DNA from 3 places in the Streptomyces sp. NPDC059256 genome. Region 1 is predicted to be linked to each of the others. Evidence: riboswitches for the same ligand, from Rfam matches in the RefSeq annotation. Region 1 holds a riboswitch; each other region holds the start of a gene.
What was found. A riboswitch is a leader RNA that binds a small molecule or an ion and turns the genes downstream of it on or off. The one in region 1 is predicted to bind thiamine pyrophosphate.
Positions count from the first base shown of each region.

Region 1 (2,196 bases):
GAACTCGGCACCGATCCACCCCGCGCCGACGACCACGATGTCGTGCTGCCGGTCGAGGACGGGCCGCAGTCGGGCCGCATCATCGAGGGTGCGCAGCAGATGGACGCCCGGGACGCCCTCGGTGCCCGGCAGTTCGATCGGTTCGGCCCCGGTGGCGATGATCAGGGTGTCGTAGGGGACGGGCCCCGCCTCGGTGTCCAACTCCTTCACGGCGGCGCGCACTCCGGTGACGTCGACGCCCAGGCGGAGTTCGATGTCCAGTGCCTCGAAGTCGACCTCGAAGGCGGAGTCCTCCGCCTTGCCGAGCAGTACGGCCTTGGAGAGGGGCGGTCGGTCGTACGGCTGGTGGGGTTCGGCTCCGATCAGGGTGATGGGGCCGGTGAAGCCCTGCTCGCGCAGTGCGACGGCGGTCTGCACCCCCGCCATGCCCGCACCGACGACCGTCACGCGCTGTCTCTGCTGCTCGCTCACGCCTCCACCCTAAACAGCTGACGTAGCGTCAGGGGAGCGGGGCGACCTCTTCGACCACGCTCGTGCCGCGGCCCTCCTGCGATTCCCACTCCCAGGTCTCGTCCAACCGGATCCGTCCGTCGGGCAACTCGACGACCGAGGAGACGCAGTGACCCGATGAGGTGGTCCCATCGGTCTTGAGCTGGACGTAACGGAAGTCGATCCGATCGCCCTCGCGGGACCCGACCAGGAAGCCCTGGACCACGTCACCGCCCTCGTACTCGGCCCAGATCCGACCCTCCCGCTCGTGGTAGGCGAACCGGGTGCTGGTGCCCACCTGGCCCGGTGCCTGATCCGCGACGGGGGCGAGGACGAGCCCGTCCAGTGACCTTGCCATGCTCCGTACTCCCTCGTTCCTGGGCCCACTCGATCGAACCGGGGGCCGCTGCGGTGCGCGGCCGACACTTAACGCGAGTTGGGGCCGGGGGTTAGGGTGGCCACCGTAAAGCACTCGCGGGAGCCCGGACGCACCGGGCTGAGAGGGAGGCTGACCGGCCTCCGACCGTACGAACCTGATCCGGGTCATGCCGGCGAAGGGAGGAGCTGGCCCACCGTGCCGTACATTCCCCGCACCCGCGCCACCGCGCAGGGCGCGCACGAACCGTCCCGGGGCATCGACGTCCTCGTCATCGGGGGCGGGATCATCGGCCTGGCGACGGCCTGGCGGACCGCACAGCACGGCCTGAACGTCGCCGTCGTCGATCCGACGCCGGGCGGCGGTGCGGCCCAGGTCGCCGCGGGCATGCTCGCGGCCGTCACCGAACTCCACTACGGCGAACAGGCGCTGCTCGCCCTCAATCTGGAATCCGCCCGCCGCTACCCCGACTTCACCGCCGAACTGGAGGAGTGCAGCGGGCAGGAGGTCGGTTACCGACCCTGCGGCACCCTGGCGGTCGCCCTCGACAGCGACGACCGGGCCCATCTACGGGAGCTCCACGCCCTGCAACAGCGCTCCGGGCTGGAATCGCAGTGGCTGTCGGGCCGCGAGTGCCGACGCCTCGAACCGATGCTCGCCCCGGGCGTACGCGGCGGGCTGCGGGTGGACGGCGACCACCAGGTCGACCCGCGGCGGCTCACCTCAGCGCTGGTCACCGCCTGCGAACGGGCCGGGGTGGTCTTCCACCGCCAATGGGCACAGTCCCTCACCGTTCGCGGCGACCGGGCGGTGGGCGTCCGGCTCGCGGACGGTCGGGAGCTCCACGCCGAGCAGGTCGTGCTCGCGGGCGGCAGCTACAGCAGGGACCTGGAAGGCGTGCCGCCGCACGTCCTGCCACCGGTACGGCCGGTCAAGGGGCAGGTCCTGCGGCTGACCGTGCCCGCCGCCTTCGCCCCCTTCCTCTCCCGGACCGTCCGGGCGGTGGTGCGGGGCGGCTCCGTCTATCTGGTGCCCCGACACGATGGCGAACTCGTCGTCGGCGCGACCAGCGAAGAGTTGGGATGGGACACCACGGTCACCGCGGGAGGCGTCTACGAACTGCTGCGGGACGCCCACGAACTGGTGCCCGGCATCACCGAACTCCCCCTGGTCGAGACCCGGGCCGGGCTGCGCCCCGGCACCCCGGACAACGCCCCCCTGTTGGGCCCGACCGCACTGCCCGGCCTGCTGGTCGCCACCGGGCACTACCGCAACGGTGTCCTGCTCACCCCCCTCACCGCCGATGTGATGGCCTCGGCCCTCGTCTGCGG
Region 1 is NZ_JBHYZO010000005.1:101,434-103,629, reverse strand. It holds gene ACFXJL_RS14400 (NAD(P)/FAD-dependent oxidoreductase) at 1-426, opposite strand, end outside; gene ACFXJL_RS14395 (hypothetical protein) at 500-847, opposite strand; TPP riboswitch at 954-1,067, shown strand; gene thiO (glycine oxidase ThiO) at 1,073-2,196, shown strand, end outside.

Region 2 (2,196 bases), on a different contig from region 1:
GCCCACGACGACCGTCGGCAGCACGAACGGCACGGTCACGGCCGCTCTCAGCAGCCGTTTGCCGGGGAAGTCGAGTCGGGCGAAGACATAGGCCCCGGGCAGGGCGACGAGCAGCGTGAGCGCGGTGGAGGCGAGCGCCTGCCAGGTGGTGAACCAGAGCACTCGCTGGAGGTCGTCACGACCGATGACCTCGCCGATCCGAGCGAACTGCCACATTCCGCCGTCCCTCAGCCCCCGGCCGACGATGGCGGCGACCGGGTAGGCGAAGAAGACGGCGAGGAAGGTGACGGGCAGGGCCATCAGACCGAGCCGCGCGGCGGTTGCCCGCAGTTCGGCCCGACGGCCTGTCCGTGCTACTTCACGACGAGCGAGGACCACGTCTGGACCCACTGCTCCCGGTTCTTGGCGATGGTGTCGGGTGCGACGGTGCCCGGCTTGTCGACGGTCACACCGAACTTGGTGAACAGCTCCGGCAGCTTGGTGTCCTTGACGACCGGGTTGACGAACATGTTCAGCGGCATGTCCTCCTGGAACGTCTTGGAGACCATGAAGTCCAGCAGCGCCTTGCCGCCCGCCTCGTTCTTGGCCCCGTCCAGCAGCCCGGCGAACTCGATCTGGCGGAAACAGGTGCCGGTGGCGACGCCGGTCGGGGCGGTGGTGGGCTGGGGCTTGGAGTAGAGGACCTCCACCGGCGGGCTGGAGGCGTAGGAGACGACGAGCGGGCGATCGGCCTTCGCCTTCTTGCCACCGGCCGAGCCGGAGAACTCCTCGTTGTACGCCTGGTCCCAGCCGTCGACGACCTTGACCCCGTTGGCCTTGAGCTTCTTCCAGTAGCCGGTCCACTGGTCCTCGCCGTACTGGGCGACCGTTCCGAGGAGGAAGCCGAGGCCGGGCGACGAGGTGGCCGCGTTCTCGACGACCAGAAGGTTCTTGTACTCGGGCTTGATCAGATCGTCGAAGGTGGCCGGAGGCGCGAGCTTCTTGTCGGCGAAGAACTTCTTGTCGTAGTTGACGCAGATGTCTCCGGTGTCGACCGGGGTGACACGGTGCTCGCCCTTGTCGAGTTGGACCTCGTCGCTCACCTGGTCCAGGCCCTTGGCCTCGTATCCGGTGAACAGTCCCTTGTCGAGGGCACGGGAGAGCAGCGTGTTGTCGACACCGAAGAAGACGTCGCCCTGGGGGGAGCCCTTGGTGAGGATCTCCTTGTTGAGCGCGGTGCCGGCGTCCCCGCTCTTGAGGATCTTCACCTTGTATCCGGACTGCTTGGTGAAGTCCGCCAGAACGGAGTCGGACACGGCGAAGGAGTCATGGGTGACCAGGGTGACCGTCTTGGACGAGCTGCCCGACCCGCCGTCCTTGGCGTCCCCGTCGCTCCCACAGGCGGCGAGCGTGGTGACGCCCAGCGCCGCGGCCAGCGCGGTGACGGTGACCTTCTTGATGGTGCTCACTGACAATTCCTCCTGGGGGTGGCCAGGAAGAGACGCGGCCCCGCCCGGTCCTCGCGCACGAGGATTCCGGGCAGGGCGCAACAGCTTGAGTGGTGTCCGAACTCCCTACCCAGAATGACCTGGGCGAGGTTCAGAGGGTCTGCGGTCTTCTCAAACCGCACTCTCAGCGCTGTGGCGCTCCCCTGTCGGATATATGCAGATGTACGAGGCACACCCTACAAGGTCCACACCCCTCGGCGGCAGGGGTCCCACGGCCGAGGAAGGATGCCGACGGACGGAGTCGGTGAAAGGAGCCGACGGAGAGCGTGTCCTCCCGCAGGATTGTTCAGCGCTCGGAGGCGGCGAGCTGGCCGCACGCGCCGTCGATCTCCTGCCCCCGGGTGTCCCGGACGGTGACGGGGACCCCGTGTGCGGCGATCGCATTGACGAAGGCCCTCTCGTCCTCGGGCCGCGACGCGGTCCACTTGGAGCCGGGGGTCGGATTCAGCGGGATGAGATTGACATGGACCCGCTTGTTCTTCAGCAGACGCCCCAGGAGGTCACCGCGCCACGCCTGGTCGTTGATGTCCCGGATCAGCGCGTACTCGATGGACACCCGGCGGCCGGACTTCTCGGCGTACTCCCACGCTGCGTCGAGGACCTCGCGGACGTTCCAGCGGGTGTTGACGGGGACGAGGGTGTCGCGCAGTTCGTCATCGGGGGCGTGCAGCGATACCGCGAGGCGGCATTTGAAGCCCTCGTCGGCGAA
Region 2 is NZ_JBHYZO010000001.1:98,208-100,403, forward strand. It holds gene ACFXJL_RS00400 (ABC transporter permease) at 1-378, opposite strand, end outside; gene ACFXJL_RS00405 (thiamine ABC transporter substrate binding subunit) at 354-1,448, opposite strand; TPP riboswitch at 1,533-1,642, opposite strand; gene rlmN (23S rRNA (adenine(2503)-C(2))-methyltransferase RlmN) at 1,774-2,196, opposite strand, start outside.
Region 2: another riboswitch for thiamine pyrophosphate. It lies ahead of ACFXJL_RS00405 (thiamine ABC transporter substrate binding subunit); the one in region 1 lies ahead of thiO (glycine oxidase ThiO).

Region 3 (2,196 bases), on a different contig from region 1:
CCGTGTCCTTGTAGATCTCCCAGTTCAGCTCCTCGGCCCGGCCGTCCACCTTCTCCAGCGCCTGGTAGAGCGGAACCGTCCCGATCGGGACCGGGGAGTTGCGCAGCACCCACTCACGGGTCGTGTGAATGTTGCGTCCGGTGGACAGGTCCATGACCGTGTCAGCACCCCACCGGGTCGCCCAGGTCATCTTGTCCACCTCCTCCTCGATGGAGGAAGTGACCGCCGAGTTGCCGATGTTGGCGTTGACCTTCACCAGAAATCGCTTGCCGATGATCATCGGCTCGATCTCCGGATGGTTGACGTTGGCGGGCAGCACCGCCCGACCTGCGGCGATCTCCTCCCGTACGACCTCGGGTGAGACGTTCTCGCGGATCGCGACGTACTCCATCTCAGGAGTGATCTCGCCACGGCGCGCATACGCCAGTTGCGTCACCGGCTGTCCGTCGCGCCCTCGACGGGGCTGACGCGGTCGGCCGGGGAAGACCGCGTCGAGATTCCTCAGTCCGCCGCGCGGGGAGGTGTGCTTGAGTCCGTCGTCCTCGGGACGGGCCGGACGGCCCGCGTACTCCTCGGTGTCCCCCCGAGCGATGATCCAGTTCTCCCGCAGCGGCGCCAGCCCACGCCGTACATCGGTGTCGACGACGGGATCGGTGTACGGGCCGGAGGTGTCATACAGCGTCACGTCCTTCCCGTTGGTGAGGTGCACCTGTCGAACGGGCACCCGGAGGTCGGGACGCGAGCCCTCGACGTACCCCTTGTGCCAGCCCGGCTTCCGTCCGGTCGAAGCGGCGGATTCGATGGCGTCGCCCGATTCGGTGGATCCGACCTGGTCGACGGCAGACGTGCGTGCATCCTGAACGGTCATAAGACCTACTCCCTACGCCGGCATTACCCGGTAACAGGTTCGGCGGTCGACGCAGCGGCTTCCGTCACTGCCGTGCTGGCTTAGGCCAGTCGGCTCTACGGAGGTCAGCGCCCTCTCAGCCCGGTGCTCCGAGCTCCCGCGTGTGCAAAGGTGCCACCACGCTAGCGCCCTTTCTGGCGCGCTGAACAGAGGCCCCCTGCCGTTCTTGCGATGATCGGTCGGTGACCTCTTCGCCGTCCGACCCCCAGCAAGGGCCCGATCCCCAGTGGGGACCTGTCTCTCCGGAGTCCCATCGTCCGCCACGGGAGTCGTTGGAGCGCTCGCAGGAGACACCGGACTCTCCCCCAAACTCCGTTCCGCCGCGCCGGCGGCCGATGCCTGTGTGGTCCGAGCCCCAGGGCCAACCTGCGGGCCCCGCAGCCGACTCGGGAAGCGTCCCCGAGCACCCGCCGACCCAGGGCTACGGCGCGGGCCAGCCGCCGTACGCCCCCGGCCCGCAGGGCCACCACGGCCTTCCGGACGCGGCGTTGCGGGACCGGCCCGTCCCGCACGACGCCCGGGGCTACGAGTCCGCTGGGCAGTTCTCCACGCCCGTCCCTTCCGCCGACCCCGGCCACGGCCCCGGGTCCGGGTCCGGCCACGGCCACGGCCATCCTCCGGGCCGTCCCTCTCCTGCCGCCCCGTCCGGTCACTCCCACTCGCACTCGCACAGCCATGGCCCCGCCATGCCCGTTTCACGGCACCTTCGCAAGGTGATCGCCGCGGTGCTGATTCCTTTCGCCACCGCGGTCGTCGTGGGGCTCCTCGTGCTCTGGCCCGGCTCAGCGCCCGGTCATGAACGCACCGGCGTCGGATTCGACCGGCAGACCGAGCAGGGCAAGGTGACGAGCGTGCAGCGGGTCGACTGCAAGGACGTGAACGTCGCCCAGGTGCCGCCGACGGGAGACACCAGCACACCCGAGGGCCGGGAGGCGGTCAACGGCCAGCAGGGCCAGTGCAAGAAGGCGAAGGTCCAGCTCACCACGGGCAAGGACATGGGGCGCGTCTTCACCGAAGTCATCCAGCCCGACGCATCGCGGCAGTTGCAACAGGGCCAGGAAGTGGTGGTCGCGTACGCTCCCGACGCCCCGCGCGACCTCCAGTACGCCGTCATCGACGTGAACCGTGGCTTCCCGATGACCCTGCTCGCCGGAATCTTCGCCCTCGCCGTGGTGCTCGTGGGACGGATGCGTGGGGTGATGGCGCTGATCGCGCTGGTCATCTCCTTCGCCGTACTGACCCTGTTCATCCTGCCCGCCATCTTGGACGGGTCCAATCCGCTGGTCGTC
Region 3 is NZ_JBHYZO010000002.1:226,731-228,926, forward strand. It holds gene thiC (phosphomethylpyrimidine synthase ThiC) at 1-868, opposite strand, end outside; TPP riboswitch at 861-1,018, opposite strand; gene ACFXJL_RS05595 (YibE/F family protein) at 1,243-2,196, shown strand, end outside.
Region 3: another riboswitch for thiamine pyrophosphate. It lies ahead of thiC (phosphomethylpyrimidine synthase ThiC); the one in region 1 lies ahead of thiO (glycine oxidase ThiO).